3 regions of the Agathobaculum sp. LCP25S3_E8 genome follow, and region 2 is predicted to be linked to each of the others. Evidence: predicted binding sites of a transcription regulator. Region 2 holds the regulator's gene; each other region holds the start of a gene.
The links. Region 2 encodes CtsR, which represses protease genes until heat stress. Its sites were predicted from a motif close to AAGGTCAANNAAGGTCAAAT; they were not measured.
Positions count from the first base shown of each region.

Region 1: a site for CtsR is predicted at 2,477-2,496, ahead of ACTQ34_RS14170 (cysteine-rich VLP domain-containing protein). Genes of this name have one in related genera too.
Region 3: a site for CtsR is predicted at 5,353-5,372, ahead of clpP (ATP-dependent Clp endopeptidase proteolytic subunit ClpP). Genes of this name have one in related genera too.

Region 1 is NZ_JBQKJR010000051.1:16,970-23,168, forward strand. It holds gene ACTQ34_RS14155 (hypothetical protein) at 73-270, opposite strand; gene mobV (MobV family relaxase) at 329-1,267, opposite strand; gene ACTQ34_RS14165 (replication initiator protein A) at 1,450-1,845, opposite strand; gene ACTQ34_RS14170 (cysteine-rich VLP domain-containing protein) at 1,957-2,370, opposite strand; gene ACTQ34_RS14175 (AAA family ATPase) at 2,751-3,296, shown strand; gene ACTQ34_RS14180 (helix-turn-helix domain-containing protein) at 3,334-4,134, shown strand; gene ACTQ34_RS14185 (GNAT family N-acetyltransferase) at 4,160-4,612, shown strand; gene ACTQ34_RS14190 (Lsa family ABC-F type ribosomal protection protein) at 4,987-6,199, shown strand, end outside.
Region 2 is NZ_JBQKJR010000010.1:56,998-65,926, reverse strand. It holds gene ACTQ34_RS05815 (hypothetical protein) at 18-482, opposite strand; gene ACTQ34_RS05810 (ArsB/NhaD family transporter) at 514-1,782, opposite strand; gene ACTQ34_RS05805 (ATP-dependent Clp protease ATP-binding subunit) at 2,104-4,569, opposite strand; gene ACTQ34_RS05800 (ATP--guanido phosphotransferase) at 4,611-5,612, opposite strand; gene ACTQ34_RS05795 (UvrB/UvrC motif-containing protein) at 5,609-6,148, opposite strand; gene ACTQ34_RS05790 (CtsR family transcriptional regulator) at 6,201-6,656, opposite strand; gene ACTQ34_RS05785 (DUF362 domain-containing protein) at 6,964-7,134, shown strand; gene acrA (acryloyl-CoA reductase electron transfer subunit beta) at 7,347-8,462, opposite strand; gene acrB (acryloyl-CoA reductase electron transfer subunit gamma) at 8,481-8,929, opposite strand, start outside.
Region 3 is NZ_JBQKJR010000013.1:48,932-57,860, forward strand. It holds gene ACTQ34_RS06910 (ribonuclease HII) at 1-293, shown strand, start outside; gene ACTQ34_RS06915 (YraN family protein) at 290-640, shown strand; gene ACTQ34_RS06920 (dipeptidase) at 643-1,611, shown strand; gene thrC (threonine synthase) at 1,645-3,138, shown strand; gene ACTQ34_RS06930 (metallophosphoesterase) at 3,141-3,842, shown strand; gene tig (trigger factor) at 3,924-5,258, shown strand; gene clpP (ATP-dependent Clp endopeptidase proteolytic subunit ClpP) at 5,478-6,059, shown strand; gene clpX (ATP-dependent Clp protease ATP-binding subunit ClpX) at 6,083-7,399, shown strand; gene lon (endopeptidase La) at 7,538-8,929, shown strand, end outside.

The sequences.
Region 1 (6,199 bases), on a different contig from region 2:
AACAACCCACGCTTACAATACTTTTGCTCTATGGCAATTATATCATAAGCGTGGGCGTGTATCAACGATGGGTCACGAAGAAGCTGCCCTTGCCGCCGTGTGCCGGACGACATCCACAATCAGATCGCCAATCGGACGACCGCCAGCGGCAAAATGTTCGGAGATTTTGATACGGTTTTTCCCACATACAAAATACTGTGTGCCGTTCTCGTCAGTAATGACCTGCCCGGTGTGTATTGTATCAATAATGTCGCTTTCGCTTTTTACCATCCAGTGTCCTCCGTATGATTATTTTTCATCATGCAGCTTGAATTTCTGTTCATAGCGTTTACCTCCCTCTTGTTCGCTGCTGCCGTTTCAGCTCCGCCAGCACTTCCGGCGGGATACGGTCAACCAGCCGCTGTAAATTGTCCAGTTCGCTTTTCAGCTTTGCCCGTTCCATCGTATCTTTCATCTTTCCTTTTTCGCTGGCCTTTGCCCTTGCTTCCAACTTCTCATTCTCCGCCAGCAGGTCATTGATTGTGACCTTGTACTTTTTCAACTGCCCGGAGAAATTCTCCATCTGCGGGAACCACTTTTTCAGCATGGAGAGGGCTTCCTCTTTTTTCTTTCCGGCGTTCAGCGGGTTAATGCCGTCCAGTGTGGCTTCAATGGCTCTTGCCTGCCGGGAGAGGGAAACCGCCTGTTTGAAAAGCCGGGTGGGGATATGCTTCCGGCCTGTCCTGCTGGCGCTCTCCCCACGCTCCAAGTCAGGATATTTCTCCACCATATAGGCGTGAAAATCGTCCTGCCACTTCGTCAGGTTTGCCCGGTTGCCGATAATCTCCTTTGCACACAGGCGGTTGTCCTTTGTCAGCGGAACAAAGGTCAAATGCAGGTGGGGCGTTTTCTCGTCCATGTGTACCACCGCCGACACGATATTTTCCCGTCCTACCCGGCCAATGAGGAAGTCCGCCGCCCTCTGGAAAAACGCCTGTATCTCCTTTGGGGATTTCCCCTTGAAAAACTCCGGGCTGGCAGTTACCAGCGTATCGACAAACCGTGTGCTGTCCTTGCGGGTTCGGCACCCGGCCTGCTCAATCCGGCTCTGAATGAAGTGGTAATAGCGTCCCTCCGGCTTGACGATATGGAAGTTGTATTTGCTCCGGCTTGTGTCAATGTCGGGATTGCTGGCATACTGTTCTTTCTGTCTTTCGTGATGGGCTTCCAGCGGCCTTGCCGGGTTGCCCTTGTGCTTCTCAAACCGTAAAATTGCGTGTTGTGCCATTCTGCTCCTTTCCCCATTCCTTTCCTATCCGGGGTTTTCCACAGGGAAAATCCCGCAGAAAATAGCTCGGATAGGATTGGAATGGATAGAATATAAATCAGTCTTTTTATCTTTGTATTTCTATATACCGTCCGGTTTTCGTACGTCTCAGGAGTGATTTCCGTACTTCATGGGTACGGTTTTCAGTCCTCCGGTGTACCAGAACGGGATTTCTTAAAGTCGGTGTTTGGAACCGCTTCATAGGATTTTGGGAAAATGCGGTTGGGTTTTCCACAGCCCTGCTTCTGGATCTCCACCAGTCCGGCGTATTGCAGTTCCCGCAGGGTATTCACCGCTTTCTGCCGCCCACAATGGAGCAGTGTGACCACTTCACAGATAGGGTAATACAGGAAAATCCGTCCGCAGTCATCCGCCCACCCATTCTTGCGGGATAACTCTGTCCGGCGCAGGATAAAGGCGTACAGAACCTTTGCCTCGTTGGACAGGGGCTTGAATGTGGGGGCTTCAAAGAGAAAATTCGGGAGCCGGGTGAAGCTGAACGCCTTTTCCGGCTGGTGGATATAGATGGTATTTGTCATAGTTCGTTTTGTGGACGGTTAGAAGCCCGTTTTCCGGGGCGGGCGATACTTTATACCACCTGCCCCGGTTTGGGGCTTGCAAAGCCTGATAAATCAAGGCTTTTTTCGCTCCTAACTGTCCACAGCAGACCTCCTTTTCCGTTCACTTTCTGTTTTCTGCCGCCTGTGAACTCTGGCGGCACAGCCGGGGCAGTATTTTGCCCGGTTGGATTTGGGGACGAACACACCGCCGCAGACCGCACAGCGTTTCAAGTCCTTATCCCGGAAAATTTCCGCTTCCAGCGTCCCGTCCAGCGGCAAGACCGCCCAGCGGAACCACTTACAGCAGACCGAGAAAGAAATCGTCTGCGGGCAGGTGCAGGTGTCCCCATCGTCAAGGGCAATGCAGTTGCCGTCCTCACAGCAACAGCACTCCCGGCGTATCAGGGCGCTTGCCCGTTTCCGCTGCGCCGGGGTCATGCGGTAAAGGGAACCGTCCGGCCTGCATTCCAGCGGCGGCAAGTCTTTGTAGGGATTATTTTTCATGCGTTCCCTCCGTTTTGCTTTCCGCTGCCGTTCTCCCCGAAAAGGCTTCCTGCCCCATTCCTGCGGCGTGTTCCGGCGTTGGCACGCTCACCATAACTTCGGGACAACTTGTCCCAAAGTGACCTCTGGACAAAGTGTCCAGAAGTCGGCTCCTTGCGGTGCTTCCCCAGCCGGGGGTATTCCTTTTCGGACGGTCATTCGGTTTTCAAGGTGCTGTCCATCGATGAACTAACCTAAGTCTACACCGAAATGACCGCCCGTCCCGTATATCCGAAAGGTGGGAAATCTGCCTGAAAATCCCCCCATTTCCACGCTCTCGGAATTGTGGTAGAATGGAAGAAACTGAACAGTAAATTTGAAGTTGTGGAGGTAACACATAGATGGATCAAGGTAGAATTATTGTAATCACAGGTTCGCCGGGGACGGGGAAAACTACAACGGCATCTACTGTTGCAAAAGAATCGGATTTGGAAAAATCTGTGCATATGCACACAGATGACTTTTATCATTATTTGAGTAAAGGGGCAATACCACCATATTTGCCAGAATCAAATGAGCAAAATTTGATTGTCATTGAAGCATTTTTAGAAGCCGCGAAGCGATATGCTCGTGGTGGATATGATGTAATTGTAGATGGTATTGTAGGACCGTGGTTTTTAGAGCCGTGGCTCAACATTGTTCAAGAGCATTATGAAGTACACTATATCGTTTTAAGAGCAAGTAAAGAAGAAACTATGAAGAGAGCTATCAAACGCTCAAAGTTAGACAGAGAAACAAATATTGAATTAGTTGAAACGATGTGGGAACAATTTTCCAATTTAGGAATCTATGAATCAAATGTTATTGATACAACTACGCACTCAGTCAAAGATACTGTATCAGCAGTAAAAGAAAAAATTGTAAGGGGTACTGCTTTACTGCTTTAGGCAATTCCAGTTTGTCGAGCAGACAAGGAGGGAGAACATGGAACTATCCATACAAGAACGCCTGAAAGACCTGCGTGTGGAGCGTGGCCTGACGCTGGAGCAGCTTGCGGAAGAAACCCATCTCTCCAAGTCTGCGTTAGGCAGCTATGAGGGGGACAAGTTCAAGGACATCAGCCACTATGCCCTTATCCAGCTGGCAAAGTTTTACGAAGTGTCCGTTGATTATCTGCTGTGCCGTTCTGAAACAAAAAATCACCCAAACGCCGATCTTGCAGACCTGCGTTTGAGTGATGATATGATTGAATTTTTGAAAAGCAGGCTGGTGGATAATGCCCTCCTGTGTGAACTGGCGACGCACCCGGATTTTCCCCGGCTCATGGCTGACCTTGAAATCTATGTAAACGGCATAGCGGCAAAGCAGGTACAGGGGGCAAACGCCATTGTGGACGCTGTGAGCGCAACTATTATGAAGCAGCACAATCCCGGTCTGACCGACCCGCAGTTAAGGCAGCTGATCGCCGCCCACATTGACGATGACAGCTTTTGCCGCCATGTGATACAGCAGGATATAAACAAGATAGCCCTTGACCTGCGGAAAGCCCACAAGGACGATTTTTTCAGTGTCCCGGAGGACAATCCTCTGGAAGATTTCTTGCAGACCGCCGAAGAAGCCGCCAGCCCAAACAGCGACCCGGAACAGGCTGCGATGGCCTTTATCTGCAAGCGGCTCAAACTGAACTATGGGAAGCTGTCGGAGGAGGAAAAGAAATGGCTGAAAAGGATTGCACAGAAGTCGGACTTGCTGAAAAATCCAAACCCGCAGCGGGGAAGAAAATGAGAAATTAGATATGCAAAAAGGAAAAATGAGATTCATTGAAGTAGAAACCAAAAACAGGACGGCGGATTTCATAAATCGGCTGCTGACGGTATGGGAAAGTTCTGTAAGAGCAACACACCTGTTTCTGTCGGACAGTGAAATCAAAAAGATAAAAGAATATGTACCGCAGGCGCTCGCTGGAATTGCGCATTTGATGATCGCAGAAGATGATAGGGGCTGCCCCGGGGCTTTTATGGGGATCAAGGACGGCACCTTGGAAATGCTGTTCATTTCCCCGGAAGAAAGAGGAAAGGGGCTCGGAAAGCGCCTGCTCCAATATGGGATTAAAACCTATGCCGTAGAGCGGGTGGCTGTGAATGAGCAAAACCCACAGGCCAAGGGCTTTTATGAACACATGGGCTTTCAGGTTTATAAAAGGACAGACCTTGACGAACAGGGCAATCCTTATCCGCTTTTATACATGAGCCTTAACATCTAAATCGGATTTTACGAAATCTCATATCCCGCAGAGAAGCAAAAACAGAAAGTACCCTGCCTTATACTCATTATCATCATTGCCCTTTTCCTTGACTTGCTTGTGTCTTTGTGATACACTAACATACATAAAATTAGAGGTGAGGTGGAAAGATGATTAACTTTTCTTGCAAATAAATTGGAATATACAGTGATACTGTGTTTTACAGTACCATTGTACCCATTGCAAGAAAGTTAAAAGTCTATTCACTCGATATATCGTAGGCGTATCACTCTTGATAGGGGTGGTACTATTATGCTGTGACGAGCTGCAAGAATTGACTTTCTTGCAGCTCTTATTTTATGTTCTTTATCCCCGGAATAAAGGAGGAATGCGATATGTCGATGATCCGAGTCGAGAACCTTACCTTTGCCTATCCATCCAGCTATGATAACATTTTTGAAAATGTCAATTTTCAAATTGATACAGATTGGAAACTTGGGTTCATTGGTAGAAATGGCAGAGGTAAAACAACTTTTCTAAATCTTCTGCTTGGAAAGTACGAATACCATGGGAAAATACAAGCCTCTGTGCAATTTGATTACTTTCCATACCCTGTTAGCAATAAAAACAGATTAACTGCGGACATTCTCTCGGAAGTCTGCCCGCTGGCGGAAGAATGGGAGCTGTTGAGAGAACTATCCTATCTGGAAGTCCGTGATGATGTGCTTTGGAGACCATTTTTTACGCTTTCCAATGGGGAGCAGACCAAGGTGCTGCTTGCCACCCTCTTTCTGAATGATGGACACTTTTTACTGATTGATGAACCGACAAACCATTTGGATATGGAAGCCAGAGAAACCGTTTCAGCATACCTGAAACGGAAAAAGGGATTCATTTTAGTCTCTCATGATCGCTGTTTTTTAGATGGCTGTGTTGACCATATCCTGTCGATCAATCGGTCAAACATCGAAGTGCAAAGCGGAAATTTTTCTACTTGGTTTACCAACTTCCAGCGTCAACAAGAATTTGAACTCGCTCAAAATGTGAAGCTGAAAAAAAGCATTGATAATATGCAAAAGGCAGCTAAAAGAACTTCTGTCTGGTCAGACCGAATTGAAGCGTCAAAATATGGGAACGGCCCGGTTGATCGAGGGTATATTGGTCACAAATCTGCCAAAATGATGAAACGCTCAAAGGCTATCGAAGTGCGGCAGCAACGTGCAATCGAGGAAAAGTCCGGCCTTCTCAAAAATTTGGAAACCGTAGAAGATTTGAAAATCGCTCCGCTTCTCTATTTTTCAGATACCTTAGTGACTTTCTCTGATGTTGTACCGATTTTTGACGGCAAAAATGTCTGCCAGCCAATCTCGTTTACAGTAAAACAGGGAGAACGCATTGCCCTTTATGGAAAAAATGGTTCTGGGAAAACGAGCCTTCTAAAGCTACTGGTTGGGCAACAAATAGAACATCGTGGGACAGTTGCAATAGGTTCTGGCATGATATTGTCCTATGTACCTCAAGATACTTCTATGCTGAACGGTTCGTTATCAGAGTTTGCGGAAGCCAATCGTGTTGATGAAAGTTTGTTTAAGGCAATCTTACGGAAAA
Region 2 (8,929 bases):
AAACCGGTCCTATTCTTTTATTTTTCCACCTTGGGCGAATGCTCACGAATCTCCTTGATTTTCTCGATGCCTGCCGTCAAGCACTGCTGCAGGCCTTCCATATCCTCCGCCGACACATTCCGCTCCAAAAACAGCAGCTCAATCGCATGCGACAGCTGCACCATCACGTTGGCCGTCTCGAGGAACTTGGGGAAATTGTGCGACTGCATCGCGTTGCGGAACTTGCGAATATCGCGCGTGATGAATTCCACCACTTCGCCCTCCCCCTCAAAATCGCCGTAGGAGATGGGATACGGCTCGACGCGCTGCAAGTAATACTTATCCCGCTTGGTCACGTTGAACACGTATGTCACGCAAACCTCGTCGTCCAGCTGGAATTTGGCAATATACATAATACCGTTGCGCACTTCCTTGATGGAGGTAGCGCCGATCTGACGCAGTGATACATTGATGATATCACCGGAAAAACTGCTCGTTATCATATGATTTCCTTCTTTCTTCCCCTGTCATGCATCAATGAAAGCGAACCAGCAGGTAAACGGTAGAAATAGCAACCGTCAGAATCATCATCGGGAAGCCCACACGGAGATACCGCATAAAGGTGATCGGATGGCCGTGCTTGGCTGAAATACCCGAAAGCACCACGTTGGCCGATGCACCGATCAGCGTGCCGTTGCCGCCCAGACATGCGCCCAGCGACAGCGCCCACCACAGCGGTGTAACCTCCATGCCTTCGGCCTGCATTGCCAGAATCAGCGGAATCATAGTCGCCACGAACGGGATGTTATCCAGGAAGGACGAAAACAGCGCCGACCCCCACAGAATGAGCACCATCAGCAGTATTGTGTTGCCGCCCGTTACCGAAACCAGTGCATTGCCCAGCGCAGTGATAACGCCGGTCTGCACCATACCACCGACTACAACAAATAGGCCGGTGAAGAACAAAATGGTTGACCATTCTACACCGAGCACGATTTCTTCCGTATCCTGCTTACCGATCAACAACATTATTGTAGCACTTGCCAGCGCAATTGCGCAAGAGTCTACGCCGATCGAGCTATGGAAAACAAAGCCCAGCACAACCAGAACGATCATAACCACGCTCTTGACCAGCAGCGCATGATCCTTAATCGACTTCTGCTCGTCCAGCTGCATAACTGCTGCCATCTTATCCGGCTCTACAACCATCTTGCGTCCGTACAGGAAGTAGAAGCACAGGCAGACCGCAATCATAATAAAGACAACTGCCACGCCGGTATTGAGCACAAAGTCCACAAAGCTCAGTCCGGCCTGCGAACCGATCATGATATTCGGGGGGTCACCGATGAGGGTCGCTGTACCGCCGATGTTGGAGGCAAGAATCTGTGTGAACAAGAACGGCACCGGATTAAGCCCCAGAATACCGGTGATCGCAATCGTCATCGGGCCGACCAGCAGGACCGTAGTCACGTTGTCCAGGAAGGCCGACAGCACCGCCGTGAGAATGACAAACAGCAGCATGATCTTCCACGGGTTGCCTCCCGCGATTTTTGCCGCCTTGATCGCCACATACTCAAACAGACCGGAGTTACGTACCACAGCGACAAACAGCATCATACCAATCAAAACGCCGATCGTGCTGAAGTCAATGTAGCTGACCGCATCATCCACCGTCAGCACATGCAGGAAGATTAGCACAACTCCACCTGCTACCGCCGCCACGGTACGATGTACCTTTTCCGATACAATCGCAAGCATAACGATCAAAAAGACCACGACGGAAAGAATTTGCATGGTATTCATTTTCTTTCCCCTTTCCCGCGCGACGCCATGCGTGCGTGCGCGCCTTTAAATTGTTTTTACGACATATTATACTCCTGGATTTCGCGGGTTTTCAATGTTCAATTCCCCCTGATTTGCAGGGTCTTATCAGAAAAGTTTTTGTCATTTAGCACGAAATCCCATCGTTTTCTTTACGTTTTTTTAACGACGTTTCCCAGTTTCTATTTTTCGGCCGTTACAAACCCTTTTTGCACACATGACAACGCCCCCGATGCCATAATAGCGTCGGGGGCGTCGTCCATTTGGGTGTTGTATATAAGAATGAGGAGTGTATGGCTTGATTTATGCCTGCGGCTGTTCCGCAGCAGCAGACCGGAGCGTCAGCTTGTCGTCCTCGGCATCCAGCGTCACATGTTCGCCGGACTTGATCTTGCCTTCGAGCGACTGCTCGGCAACCAGATCCTCGACTTCGTTCGTCACCGCGCGGCGCAGCGGGCGCGCACCGTAAACCGGATCGAAACCAGCCTTGGCAAGATGCTTCTTGGCTGCGTCGGTCCAATCCATGGTGATACCCATTTCCTGCATACGCTCGGCAACCTTGCGCAGCATACCGTCCGCAATCTGGGCAATCTCGTCCTCGCTCAGACGGTTGAACACGATGATGTCGTCAATACGGTTGAGGAATTCCGGACGCACCACGGTTTTCAGCTCACTCAGCACGTCCTCCTTGATCTGCTCAAAGGTACGCTCGGCCGTATTTTCTCCACCCTCGGCAAAGCCCAGCGACTTGCGGGCGTTGCCCGTAATCTTCTGCGCGCCGATGTTGGAGGTCATGATGATGATGGTATTCTTGAAATCCACATGGCGGCCCTGACCGTCGGTCAGCACGCCGTCCTCAAGGATTTGCAGCAGGATGTTGAACACATCCGGGTGTGCCTTTTCGATCTCATCGAACAGCACAACCGAATACGGATGGCGGCGTACCTTTTCGGACAGCTGACCGCCCTCATCGTAGCCGACATATCCCGGAGGCGAACCGATCATGCGGGAAACCGCATGCTTTTCCATGTATTCCGACATATCAATGCGGATCATGGCGTTTTCGTCACCGAACATCGCTTCTGCCAGCGCCTTGGACAGCTCGGTCTTGCCTACGCCGGTCGGGCCGAGGAACAGGAACGAACCAATCGGACGCTTGGGGTCGCGCAGGCCGACACGGCCGCGGCGAATCGCCTTGGCGACCGCAGTGACGGCCTCATTCTGGCCGATGACACGCTGATGCAGCGTATCCTCGAGGTGCAGCAGACGCTGACCCTCGTCCTCGGTCATCTGGGCAACCGGGATGCCGGTCCAGCCCGAAATGACGGCCGCGATGTCGTCCTCGGTTACCGCGCCGTGAGTCTTGGTCTGCTGCTCAGACCACTCCTTGCGGCGTGCTTCGAGCGCTTCGCGCTTGTTCTTCTCTTCATCGCGCAGCTTGGCGGCGTTCTCGTAGTCCTGCCCCTTGACAGCCTCTTCCTTCTTCGCGGCGATGGCGGTAATTTCGTCCTCCATCTGCTTGAGGTCGGGCGGTGTGGTCAGCGTGGACAGGCGAACCCGCGAGCAGGCTTCGTCGATAACGTCGATTGCCTTATCCGGCAGGAAACGACCGGTTACATAGCGCACAGACAGCTTGACGGCAGCTTCGATGGCTTCATCCGGAATCTTGATGCGGTGATGTGCTTCGTAGCGGTCACGCAGGCCCTTGAGGATTTCGACTGCGTCCTCCGGACTCGGCTCGTCAATCTGAACGGGCTGGAAACGACGCTCGAGCGCTGCGTCCTTTTCGATGTTCTTGCGGTATTCATCCAGCGTGGTTGCACCGATGACCTGCACTTCACCGCGGGACAGGGCGGGCTTCAAAATGTTCGCAGCATCTGCCGCTCCCTCAGCAGCGCCCGCGCCCATCAGCATATGCATTTCATCGATGAACAGAATGGTATCCTTGTTTGCGGTCAGCTCTTCGATGACCTTTTTGATGCGCTCTTCGAACTCGCCGCGGTACTTGGTGCCCGCGATCATGCCGGTCAGGTCAAGCGATACGACGCGCTTGTCCTTCAGCGTCTCCGGGACATCGCCCGCGACAATCTTCTGCGCCAGTCCTTCGACCACGGCGGTCTTGCCGACGCCGGGGTCGCCGATCAGTGCAGGGTTGTTCTTGGTACGGCGGGACAGAATCTGAATGACCCGCTGAATTTCCTTGCTGCGGCCGATAACCGGGTCGAGCTTGCCCTCGCGGGCAGCAGCGGTCAGGTCGCGGCCGAACTGCTCGAGCGCGTCACCTGACTTGCCGGATGCACCGGCAGCGCCGGGGCCTTCGCCCTGTTGTACGCCGCCCAGCACTTCGCTGAGCTTTTCGGCCACCATCTGCGGGGTGACCTTGAGGTTAGCCAGCGCGGTCAGCGCAACGTTCTGTCCCTCGCGCAGCAGGCCGAGCAGCAAATGTTCGGTGCCGACGTAGTTCGTCCCCATCTGGGCGGCGGACTGGATGGACAGCTCAATGATGCGCTTGGTGCGCGGGGTCATGCCCTGCGGAGCGGTGCTGTCGGGCGTGCCGCGGCCGGACAGCTCTTCAATCTGCTTCACCAGTGCGTCATCGGTCACGCCGCAAGCAGCCAATGCCTTGGCCGCCGGGCCGCCCTCTTCACGCAACAGGCCGAGCAGCAGGTGCTCCGAGCCGATATAGCTGTGTCCAAACGATGCAGCGGCCTCCTGCGCCTTGGTCAGTGCCTGCTGCGCACGCTCGGTAAAACGATTCTGATAAAACATAGGTCAACACTCCTTTCCGAAAGGGAAAAGTCCAAGTTCGGTTATTCTAAAATCAGGTTCTTTGCCGCCTCACGCAGCAATTCTGCGCGTTTGCGGTCGCGTTCCTGCGGCGCGCCGTTCAGCATCGCCGGACGGATGCGCTGCTCGAGTTCATATAGCTTCTGCGGCTCTACGCCCGACAGCAAGCCCATTTGCAAGCCGACCAGCACGTCAGACAGGCACTGCACGGCTTCGCCGGTGTCAATCAGATAAGCGGAACGCAGCGTGCCTGCCGCGCGGTAGATACGGTCGCGCAGACCAGCTTCGTTCTGGCTGCGCACCTGCTCGCGCGCCTTCTTTTCTGCGTCAATGATGGTGGTTGCAGTCTCAACCAGCTTATCGGTCAGCTCAGCCGCAGAAGCGCCCAGCGTGACCTGATTAGAAATCTGATAGAAGCCGCCGACCGCCTTGGAGCCTTCGCCGTATGCGCCGCGCACCGCGCAGCCACGGCTGCCGGCGTAGCCGGTCATTCGGCCAATCTCGCCCGTTGCCGTCAGCATGGGCAGATGCAGCATGATGGAAGCCCGCAGGCCGGTGCCGATGTTGGTCGGGCACGCGGTCAAATAGCCCAACCGCTCGTCGTAAGCGAACGGCAGCTCGCCTTCAATCAGCGCTGCGATGCGGTTTGCCGTATCCAAGCACTCCTTCGGGCACAGGCCGGTGCCAATCACCTGCAAGCGCAGATGATCTTCCTCGCCCACCATGATGGACACGCCGCCGTCCTTGGAGACAATCAGCCAGCCGCCGTTCTGTGCCAGCTCGGGCGAAATCAGATGCTCTTCGACCAGCTGAGAAGCCTCGGTCGAGCGCGGGATAATTTGTTTTTTCTCAAATTCCGGCCCGACGGTCGGATTATTTTGCAAGGCCGCGAACACTTTGTCCGTGATCTCCTTGTGTTGTGCTTCGGTCAAACGGAAGGGATACCCCTTCAGGTTACGGGCAAGCCGCACGCGGCTGGTTGCCGCAAGGCCGGTAAAACCGCCATGAATTTCAAACATGCTCATTTTTGCTCGCCCTCCATTCTGCGAATCTCATCGCGCAGGCGCGCAGCCTGCTCGTACTCTTCGTTTTCGACTGCGGTTTTCAGCTGTGCGCGCAGCGTCTCGATCGGGTCGGTCTTAGGCTGTTCGGGCGCAGCAGGCGCCGTGCCGATGTGGCGCGTTGCGCCGTGCACCTTTTCGACATATGGATTCAAGATATCCGAGAATGTGTTGTAGCAATCCGGACATCCCACACGGCCGGTCCGCCGCAGCTCACTTTCGGTCATGCCGCAGGTCGGGCACTTGCGCTCAGTACCCAGCAGCGTCGCCGTCGGCGCGCCCAGCATGTCGTTCCACAGGCTGCCAAAGCCGCCGCCGAGGAACGAATGGAACGGGTCGCTCCAGAAATGATTCATCGAGGCAAACGCATTTTCAAATGCGCCGCCGATATTTTCTTTCTTTGCGCAGTCTTCACACAGGTGCATTTCGCGCGTTACACCGTTTACGGTTTCCTTATAATACATCGTCGCTTCATTCTTGCCGCATTTCTCGCATTTCATAAGTCATTTCTCCTTTCGAGAATCTATCCTCAAGTGATTTTGTTAACTGTTGTTATGCTGTGGCAATGCCCATCACCGCGCATCGGAAAATCGCGGCTCGCAGACGGTTGCGGTCGGTTTTTTCCACCTCGGCCAGCGCGCCGTCCGAGCATGCCGAAAGCAGAAGCTGTGCTTCCCGCTGCGTCAGCAACTCTGCCGACAGCAGCGCGCGTGTCAGACGCGCCGCATCGCTTTGCGTCAGCCTGCCGCCGATACCGCGGGCCGCCTCCAGCAGCGTGCGCTGCTTGTCGTCCATCAGCCGCACGATGCGGATGTATCCGCCGCCGCCGCGCTGACTTTCGACCAGATACCCGTGTTCCGGCGTGAAGCGTGTTTCAATCACGTAGTTGATCTGGCTTGGCACACACGAAAAACGGTCCGCCAGACTTTTGCGCTGCACCTCGGCCACGCCGCCGCCCGACGAAAGCATCTCGCCGATAAAATCGGCTATGACATCCGACATTTTCATGTGAACACCTCCTTCGGTCCCGGTCTCTTATCTGACCTTTCCTGACCTTTGTCTATATTATAGGGGAATTTGAATGAAAACGCAAGAGAATTTTCTGACCATTTCTGACCATTTGACGGATGTATCAATTGAAAATCCATTGTTTTCTCTTTATTTCTAATTCAATCTCTTTTTTTCATTGTTTTTTATTTTCTGACTTTTACTTGGTCCTGCCAAAAGTTAACCATTGCTAACCACTGCTTTTTGTTGCTTTTTCTCATTCTTGTGTTACAATAAATGTGTAAATTCAAATGGAGGTGCAATACCAATGGCATATGTTATTAGCGACGCTTGCATCAGCTGTGGTTCTTGCGCGGGCGAGTGCCCGGTAGGCGCTATTTCTGAGGGCGACGGCAAGTACGAGATCAATCCGGACGCTTGCATCGACTGCGGCAGCTGCGCAGGTACCTGCCCGGTAGGCGCTATTTCGCAGGGCTAATTGTTTAGCATAGAAGCGAAATACCTAACCAAATCCGGTATTCCGGAACACAATAACGCCTGAAAGCGGTTTTATCGCTTTCGGGCGTTTTGCTTTGTTTGTATTTTCTGCACACACATGTGATATATACAAAACAAAACGAGCCTGTCCCAATGGACAGGCTCGTTTTTATATGAATTTCAGTGCAAAATCCGATTGCCTCAGGCGCAGACTTACTTGGAAGCCTGTGCAGCCTTAATGGCGTCGATCATCATCGGAACAACCTTGAACAGGTCGCCGCAGATGCCGTAGTCGGCAACATCGAAGATCGGAGCGGAGTCAGCCTTGTTGACTGCTACGATGCACTCGGAATCCTGCATGCCAGCCTTGTGCTGGATAGCACCGGAGATGCCCAGCGCAACATACAGCTTCGGATGTACGGTCTTGCCGGTCTGACCTACCTGATGGTCAGCCGTCAGCCAGCCGGAGTCAATTGCCGCACGGGAACCGCCGACAACGCCGCCGAACAGGCCAGCCAGCTCTTCTGCCAGCTTGATGCCGGTCTCAACGTCCTTGGAAATGCCGCGGCCAACAGAAACGACCACTTCAGCACCGGTCAGGTCAACCAGCTCCTTGGCTTCCTTGACCACTTCCAGAACCTTGGTCTGCAGGTCCGCATCGGACAGCTGCACGTCAACCTTCTCAACTGCAACCGCGTTTGCCTTCGCCTCGTCGTACTCGCCCTTCTTCAGAACGCCCGGACGAACGGTTGCCATCTGGGGACGGAAGCGCGGGCAGATAATGGTCGCCATCAGGTGACCGCCGAATGCCGGACGGGTCATCTTCAGGTTGCGGTCAGCACGGTCGAGCGCGTCGATCTGTGCCTGCGGCAGCGTGGAAGCCTCCTGCAGGAATGCAGCGTACTTCTCAACGTCCACGTCGAGGTGCGTGCAGTCCGCGGTCAGACCGGTGTGCAGACGAGCTGCGCAGCGCGGGCCGAGGTCACGGCCGATGTTGGTCGCCGCGATCAGCATGATTTCCGGCTTCTTAGCCATAACAACGTCGCAAATCACCTTTGCGTAAGCATCGGTGGTGTAGGTCTCGAGCAGGTCGTCCTCCGCAACCAGAACCTTGTCCGCGCCGTAAGCGCCCAGTTCCTTGACCATTGCGTCGCCTACGCCCTTGCCGCCCAGCAGCAGGCCGCAAACTTCCGTGCCCATATCGTCCGCCAGCTTGCGCGCCTCAGAAATCAGCTCCAGCACGGTCGGCTGCAGCTTGCCCTGGCGCTGCTCACAGAATACCCATACGCCGGAAAAATCGGCGAGGTTGGTGTTATTGAATTCAGCCATTATAGTTTCTCCTTTCGATCAGATGATGTGCTTCTTGAGAAGCTCAGCTGCGAGGGTCTCGCAGGTAGCCTTGTCAGCACCTTCGAGCATCTTGCCCTGGCCCTTCTGCGGGGGCGTAAAGGACTTGAAGATGTTGGTGGGAGAACCCTTCAGGCCGATGGTGGTGGGATCGATCAGCGGATCGTCCTTGAGGGTATTGTAATCATAAACCGTAACCGGCTTGGAGTAGCAATCCATAATGCCGCCCAAAGACATGTAACGCGGAACATTCAGCTCCTTGATGCAGGTCAGCAGGCACGGAGTCTTTGTCTGGATGGTCATGTAGCCGTCCTCGAGCATACGCTTAACGGTGACGGTGTTGCCTTCCTTCTTAATGTCGGCAGCGTAGGAGATCTGCGGGATGCCGAGCTTCTCGGCGATCTGAGAGCCTACCTGCGCGGTGTCGCCGTCGATAGCCTGACGGCCGC
Region 3 (8,929 bases), on a different contig from region 2:
TCGTCTATGTGGATGGGAACCGCTCGGAGGGATTGTCTCTGCCATATGAATGTGTTGTGTCCGGTGATGCATGCATTCCGAGTGTTGCGGCAGCCTCTATTATTGCAAAAGTGACGCGAGATCGGTTGATGCGTGACTTTGCCGAACGGTATCCGGTTTACGGTTTTGAGAAGCATAAGGGCTATGAAACGCGCGCGCATGATGCGGCACTGCTTGAGCATGGGCCGTGTCCCATCCATCGGCGCACGTTTTTAAAGAAGTTTTATCAAAAACATCCCGAGGCGCCGCGATGAAGGGCGCATGGGGGGAATATGCCGCGCGTGCCTATCTGGAACGCAAGGGTTACCGCACGGTGGAAACCAATTTTCGCACTCGCTTCGGAGAAATCGACATTATTGCGTCCCGCGGGGAATATATTGTGTTTGTCGAGGTCAAGACGCGCAAAAACGATTGTTTTACTGCGGCTCGTGAGGCTGTCACAGCTGCCAAGCAGCAGCGCATTGCCGCTACCGCTGCGTTGTGGCTGCAGAAGCATCCGTCCCGGTTGCAGCCGCGTTTCGACGTGGTCGAGGTATACGGCGAGGAGGGAACAACCGATGCGCCGCGTATCTGTCATCTGGAGAATGCGTTTGGAGGGTGAGAATGAAGCTGTTCGATCTGCACTGTGACACCCTGTATGAATGCTGCGAGACAGGCAAGCACCTGCGGGAAAACGACCTGCATGTGAATTTCGCTGCGGCACAGCGCTATACACATTATGCACAGTTTTTTGCTTTGTTCTGCGGCGCGCGTGCGCCGAGCGAGGCGCAGGCGCGTGGGCGGGATTGTCTGCTGGACACGCCGACGGACGAACGGCTGCGCCGCATGCTGCAAACGGCGGCACGCGAGTTTGCCGACAACGCCGACTGGCTGATGTTCTGCCGCTCAGCAGCGGATTTGCGGGCGGCATCAGACGCGGGCAAAGCGGCGGCGTTTTTATCCATCGAGGGGGCAGAACTGCTGCCCGATCGACCGGATGCGTTGGACGTCGCTTATGACGCGGGAGTGCGTTTGCTGACTCTCACTTGGAATTACCGCAGCCGCTTCGGCTGTTCGTCTGCGGTCAATCAGGAGGAAGGTTTAACGGATGACGGCAGGCAGCTGGTGCGGGACTGTGCTGATAAAGGCATTATCGTGGATGTGTCCCATTTGTCTGAGCGCGGGTTCTGGGACGTGTGCGAGACAATCGACGGTCCGTTCGTTGCATCACACAGCGACAGCCGCGCATTGTGCCGCCACGCGCGCAACCTGACGGACGCGCAGTTTATTGAGATTGTACAGCGGGGCGGTCTGGTGGGCATCAACCTGTACGCGCCGTTTCTCGTGCGGCAGGGCGGTGCGGTGCTGGATGATGTTATCGAGCATATTGAGCACTTTCTCAGCATGAGCGGGGAGAAAAGCATTGCGCTGGGCTGTGATTTTGACGGCTGCGATGAGCTGCCCGCAGGAATGGACGGTCTCAAGGACCTATATCAGCTTGCCGACCGCATGCTTGCGCGGGGCTATCGGCAGACGGTGGTTGACGATTTGTTTTATAACAATGCATATGCGTTTATACAAAAAATGCTGTAATATACCCATCAAAAACGGCGGAGGTTTGAATCAATGGAATATGTAAGCACAAGAGATAAGACGCGCAAGGTCTCCGCGGCCTACGCGATTGCAAACGGCATTGCGCCGGACGGCGGTCTGTACTGTCCGACGGAGTTCCCCGCGCTGACAGCGGAGGACTGGCATGCGCTGGCCAATCTGGATTATAAGGGCCGTTCGGCGCGCATCCTCGGCAAGTTCCTGACTGATTTTTCGGGCGAGGAACTGGCACAGTACGCAGCAAAGGCTTATGCGGACAACAAATTCGGCGGCAAGGATACCGCGCCGGTGGTGGCGCTTGCAGACGGCAAATATATGCTGGAGCTGTGGCACGGCCCGACCTGTGCGTTCAAGGACATGGCGCTGCAGATGCTGCCGCACCTGCTGACCGCTTCGCTGCGCAAGACCGGCGAGACGCGCACGGCCTGCATCTTGGTTGCGACTTCGGGCGATACCGGCAAGGCTGCGCTCGATGGCTTCCACGATGTGGAAGGCACCAAGATTATGGTGTACTATCCGGTCGACGGTGTTTCACCCATGCAGAAGCTGCAAATGGTGACACAGGAGGGCGCAAACGTTGAGGTCGTTGCTATTCGCGGCAATTTTGATGACGCACAGAGCGCGGTCAAGCGTATCTTTACAGATGAGGAGACGCGCGCAAAGCTCGACCGCGACGGCATGATGCTTTCCTCGGCAAATTCGATAAACTGGGGCCGTCTTGCGCCGCAGATTGCCTATTACATTTCGGCTTACTGCGATATGGTGAAATCCGGTGCGGTTAAGATGGGCGAGAAAATCAACATCTGCGTGCCGACCGGCAATTTCGGTAATATTCTTGCGGCTTACATCGCAAAGCACATGGGCCTGCCGGTGAATAAGTTTATTTGCGCATCTAATCGCAATAATGTGTTAACCGACTTTTTCAAGAAGAACGGCGTATATGACAAAAACCGTGATTTCTATACCACCACTTCGCCCTCGATGGATATCTTAATTTCGTCCAATCTGGAGCGTCTGCTGTTCTTTGCGTCCGACTTTGATGATAAGCTGGTTGCGGAGCTGATGCAGCGCCTGTCCACGGACGGCAGCTATCAAGCGCCGGAAGCGGTATTTGCGAAGATTGCCGCGGACTTCGATGCGGGCTGCTGCGACGACGAGCAGACTGCGGAGACCATTCGTGCGCTGTGGGAGCACGAGCACTACCTGTGCGATACGCATACGGCGGTTGCGGTGCGTGTTTATGAGGACTATCGTGCGCGCACGGGCGACCAGACACCGACCGTTATCGCGTCTACGGCTTCGCCGTTTAAGTTCTGTCGTTCGGTCATTGAATCGCTGGGCGGCACGCTGGAAAAGGATGATGTGTCTCAGCTTGCCGTTCTGACTGAGTTGACTGGTGTTGCTGCACCTGCGCCGCTTGCTGCGCTGGCGGACAAACAGCCGCGCTTTGACCGCGTGGTGGACAAGACGGAAATCCTGTCCACGGTCGAGCTGCTCAAGGATCTGTAAGCATGGCGCTGTATACGCTGGCCGACTTGCATCTGGCGACGGGCGTGCAAAAGCCGATGGATATTTTCGGCGGACGATGGCAGGGATATACGGAAAAAATCATTAAAAACTGGAATGCACTCATCGCGCCGGAAGATACCGTTGTGTTGGGCGGTGATATCTCGTGGGGCATCAGCCTTACCGAAGCGCAGGGCGATTTTGCGCTGCTGGAGTCGCTGCCCGGACGCAAACTCATCCTCAAAGGAAACCACGATCTCTGGTGGGAGACGGCAAAAAAAATGCACCGTTTTTTAGAGGAAAATGGGTTTACCACGATTGATTTTCTGCATAATAATTGCTTTTTCTATCAAAAGACTGCGTTGTGCGGTACACGCGGATGGCCCTTTGAGGAAGACTTTTCCGACCCCCATAATGAAAAGATATTTCGGCGCGAATTATTGCGTTTGGAAGCGTCTCTCAAATTGGGGGCCGCGCAACAGCCTGAGGAAATCATCTGCTTTCTGCATTATCCTCCTCTGTACGCGAATTTCCGGTGCGGTCCGATGATTGAATTGATGCAGAAATACGGCGTTTCCCGCTGTATTTATGGTCATTTGCATTCGGAAAGCCTGCGCTGGGCGGTCGAGGGAATGCATGACGGAATCGAGTGGCGACTGGTTTCGGGCGATCATGTGGATTTTACCCCGGTTTTTTTGAAAAAGTAGAAAAAAGTATGGAAATCTACAGAATAATCTGGTAGAATGATTTAGATACAATAGAAGTATTGAAGTAAGGAGTTTGGCAACATGGAACTGAAAAACACGGAAAAGCAGGAGCACAGCGTCGTTGCGCTGACCATCGAAATCACCAAGGCGGAGTTTGAGGCTGCTAAGGACAAGGCGTTTAAGAAGACCGGTAAGAATATCACAGTTCCGGGCTTCCGCAAGGGCAAGGCGCCCCGCAAGATGATCGAAAAGCTGTATGGCGAAGGCGTGTTCTTTGAAGAGGCTTTCAATATCATATATCCCGAGGCTATGGAAATGGCCGTTGAGAAGTCCGGCATCAAGCCGGTTGGCCGTGCGGATGTTGATCTGGGCGACCCGGCAGAAGAGGGCGGCCTGACCATCATCGCCAAGGTGCCGGTTGAGCCGGAGGTTGAACTGGGCGAGTACAAGGGCATCGAGGTTGAGAAGGAAACCGTCAAGGTTCTGGCTGCGGACGTGAAGGCGGAGCTGAACCGTCTGGCGCAGCGCAATGCGCGCACCGAGACCGTTGACCGCAAGGCAAAGAAGAACGATACCGTTGATATTGACTTCGAGGGCTTTGTCGATGGCGTTGCCTTTGAGGGCGGCAAGGCGGAGCATCATGCGCTGACACTGGGTTCGGGTACGTTCATTCCGGGCTTTGAGGATCAGCTGATTGGCTGCAAGGCGGGCGACGAGAAGGACGTTACCGTTACCTTCCCGGAGGATTACCATGCTAAGGAGCTGGCTGGTAAGGAAGCCGTGTTTAAGTGCAAGGTACACAAGGTAGAGGAAACCATTCTGCCGGAGCTGGATGACGAGTTCGCAAAGGATGTTTCCGAGACCTGCGAGACGCTGGATGACCTGAAGAAGGAGATTTCCGATCGCTTGAAGAAGGAGCGTCAGGAAGCGGCAGACCATGCCTTTGAGGAAAAGGTGCTCGACGCGGTAATCGAGAACCTGAAGGCGGATATCCCGCAGGCGATGATTGAGGGTCAAATTGACTCCATCGTTCAGGATTTCCGCTATCGTGTGCAGATGCAGGGTATGACGCTGGAGCAGTACCTGACCATGACCGGTACCGAGATGGGTGCATTCCGCGCAATGTTCCAGGCGCAGGCAGAGCGTCAGGTGAAGATTCGTCTGGCACTCGAAAAGGTTGCAGAGCTGGAGTCCATCGCAGTTTCCGACAAGGAAATGGAAGAGGAATATGCTAAGATGGCGGAGCAGTACAAGATGGATGTGGAGAAGGTCAAGTCCATCGTGTCTGCCGAGGCGCTGAGCGACGATTTGAAGATTTCCAACGCGCTGGAGTTCATTAAGAAGCATGCCAAGGTGAAGAAGGCATCTTCTAAGAAGAAGGCGGACGAAGAGGCAGCTGAAGAGACTGCGGAGTAATCCGTTTTCCGCGCGCATGCGCAGTAAAACAGAAATCGGTCGCTATGCGGCTGGTTTCATAAAAAGCGCGAGCGTTGCCCGCGCTTTTTATACAAAGGCCAAAGAAGTTTCCACACAGAGGGAACTTCTTTGGCGCAATAGTCCTTCCGGCATTGCCGGTAAGGGCGTGGCTCGATGGAAACTGTGGTTTTCATTGAATTCTCGAAAGGAGTTTTCCAAGTGAGTTTAGTCCCAATGGTCATCGAACAGACCGGCCGCGGCGAGCGTTCGTTTGATATTTATTCCCGTCTGCTCAACGACCGCATTGTGATGCTGTGCGAGGAGGTCAACGATACGACCGCTTCGCTGGTTGTGGCGCAGCTTCTGTATCTGGAAGCCCAGGACCCGGACAAGGATATTTCCCTGTATATCAACAGCCCGGGTGGTTCGGTTACGGCAGGTATGGCGATTTATGATACGATGAATTATATTAAGTGCGACGTATCGACCATCTGCATCGGTATGGCAGCATCTATGGGCGCATTTTTGCTGTCCTCGGGCGCAAAGGGAAAGCGTTATGCGCTGCCTAATGCCGAAATTATGATTCATCAGCCGTCCGCCGGCACACAGGGACAGATTACCGATATGGCGATTCATCTGAAGCGTCTTGAAATTATCAAGAAGCGTATGAATAAGATTTTGTCCGAAAACACCGGCAAGCCGATCGAGGTGGTTACTGCGGACTGCGAGCGTGATAACTTCATGTCCGCAGAGGAAGCAGTGGAATACGGCCTTATCGACAAGGTGTTTGATAAGCATTGATAAGTGTAGGGTAGAGGTGCCAAATGCCGAATTTTGATGATGATAAGACGCTGAAATGTTCGTTTTGCGGAAAACCGCAGGGACGTGTCCGCAAGTTGATTGCAGGCCCCGGCGTATATATCTGCGATGAGTGCATCGGCGTATGCACCAGCATTCTGGAGGATGAGCTGGATTTCGCGCCGGAGGATCGCGCGGAGCAGGCGGCAATTGAGCCGGAAAAACTGCCCACGCCGCAGGAACTGAAGGCGGTGCTGGATGAATATGTCATCGGACAGGAGCGTGCGAAGATTGCGCTTTCGGTTGCGGTGTACAATCACTATAAACGTATTTACCATCCGGAAACCGATGTGGAATTGCAGAAATCCAACATTCTGATGCTGGGTCCGTCCGGTTCGGGTAAAACGCTGCTTGCGCAGACACTGGCAAAAACGTTGCAGGTGCCTTTCGCAATCGCGGACGCCACCACGCTGACAGAAGCAGGTTATGTTGGTGAAGATGTGGAAAATATTCTGCTGCGCTTGATTCAAGCGGCCGACTTTGATGTCGAGCTGGCAGAGCATGGCATTATCTATGTCGATGAGATTGACAAGATTGCCCGCAAGAGCGAAAATCCCTCTATTACACGCGATGTATCGGGTGAGGGCGTCCAGCAGGCACTGCTCAAGATGCTGGAGGGTACGACGGCCAATGTGCCGCCGCAGGGCGGCCGTAAGCATCCGCATCAGGAATTTATCCAGATTGATACGAGCAACATTCTGTTTATTTGCGGCGGTGCCTTTGATGGTATTGAAGGTATCATTCAGAAGCGCATCGGAAAACAGGGCATGGGCTTTGGATCTGAGGTTAAGAGCCAGCAGGAGGATCAGACCGATCAACTGCTTGCCCAGATTGAGCCGCATGACCTGATGAAGTATGGGCTGATTCCTGAATTGATTGGCCGTCTGCCGGCTGTGGTTTCGCTGGATACGCTGGATGAGAAAGCCTTGGTGCGTATTTTGCAGGAGCCGAAGAACGCGCTGGTTAAGCAGTATCAGACTTTGCTGGCCATGGACGGCGTGATGCTGGAGTTTGCACCGGATGCACTCGAGGAGGTCGCAAAGACCGCTCTTGCCCGTAAAACGGGCGCGCGTGGTCTTCGCGGCGTGCTGGAAAGCGTGATGACGGACATTATGTTCCGCATTCCGTCCGACACAAGCGTCAGCCGTGTGGTTATCACACGGGAAACTGTGACGGGGGAAGGCGAGCCGCTGATCGAACACGGTGGGCGTGCAGCGCTTCCTTCCGGGGCTGCGTCTTCGAAAAAAGGCGAAAAACGCTCAAAACCAACAAAAAGCGCATAAAATTGCAAAAAAACGTGGGGGAACCGCTGGTTTCACCCGCGTTTTTTGTCTATTACTGTTTGTGGATGCTTTACAAACCGAGAAAAATATACTATACTGACTCTATCTAATTATTTTTCCGCGTGTGAGGAGAGAACTATGACTGTAACAACCGAGGCGGAGTTCAAGCGGCTGCCGGTGCTGCCGCTGCGCGGCTTAACCGCCTTTCCTAATATGATTATTCATTTCGACGTTGGGCGTCTGATGTCGATTCGTGCGCTGGAAGCGTCGATGAAAAGTGGACAGATGATTTTCCTAACGGCGCAGCGTGAATTGAAAACCGACGTGCCGTCACCGGGTGATTTATATCAAATTGGAACCATATGCATGGTGCGGCAGATTTTGCGCTTGCCGGGCGATAATATTCGTGTGCTCGTCGAGGGTCGCACCCGTGCGCTGGCGCATCAGTTTACAGCGCCCGAAAAGCAGGATGACTGCATTTTTGCTGACGTTGAGGAGCTGAGTGATTATGTCATCGGTGTGACCGAGCGGCGTGCACAGGCACTGGTGCGTACGGCACAGGAACGGTTTGCAGAGTATGCGCAGAATGCCGGCCGTATTTCGCAGGATGTGGAGATGACGGTTGCAGAGGGCGGTGAGCCGGGATGGCTGGCAGATTACATCGCGCAGAATCTGTCGGTCGAAGTCGAAGCGAAGCAGGAGATTTTGGAGGAGCTGAATGTCACGCGCCGTCTGGCGATGGTGATTCGACTTCTGGGCGAGGAAACCGAAATTCTCAAGATTGAGAATGAGATTCAGGACGAACTAAAGACACAGATTGACAAAAATCAGCGGGAATATTACCTGCGTGAGCAAATTAAAGTGATTCAGAGTGAGCTTGGCGAACAGGATGTCACTGCGGAGGCGGAGAACTATCGGAAACGTGTTCTTGAGCTGCATCTGCCGCAGGAGTGTGAGGACAAGCTCATCCATGAAGTGGACCGCTTTGCCAAACTGAGTGGTTCCAGCGCAGAACAAGGTGTCGTGCGCACCTATCTGGATACCGTGCTGGAGTTGCCTTGGAATAAAAAGAGCGAGGAACGGTTGGACTTGGGCGAAGCGCAGGCAATTTTGGACCGTGACCACTACGGTTTAAAGAAGGTCAAGGAGCGCATTATGGAGTTCCTGGCGGTCAAGACGCTTGCACCTGAGCTGCGTGGGCAGGTGCTTTGTCTGGTAGGCCCGCCGGGCGTGGGCAAGACTTCGATTGCAAAATCTATTGCGGAGGCAATGGGGCGTAATTATGCGCGCATGAGCTTAGGCGGCGTGCGGGATGAAGCGGATATTCGTGGCCATCGCAAGACCTATATCGGGGCGATGCCCGGGCGTATTATGGATGCGCTGCGTCGTGCGAGTACATCCAATCCGTTGCTTTTGTTGGATGAAATTGATAAGATGGGCAACGATTTTCGGGGCGATCCCGCCGCGGCCATGCTGGAGGTATTGGACACCGAGCAGAATGTCGCATTCCGTGACCATTATGTCGAGCTG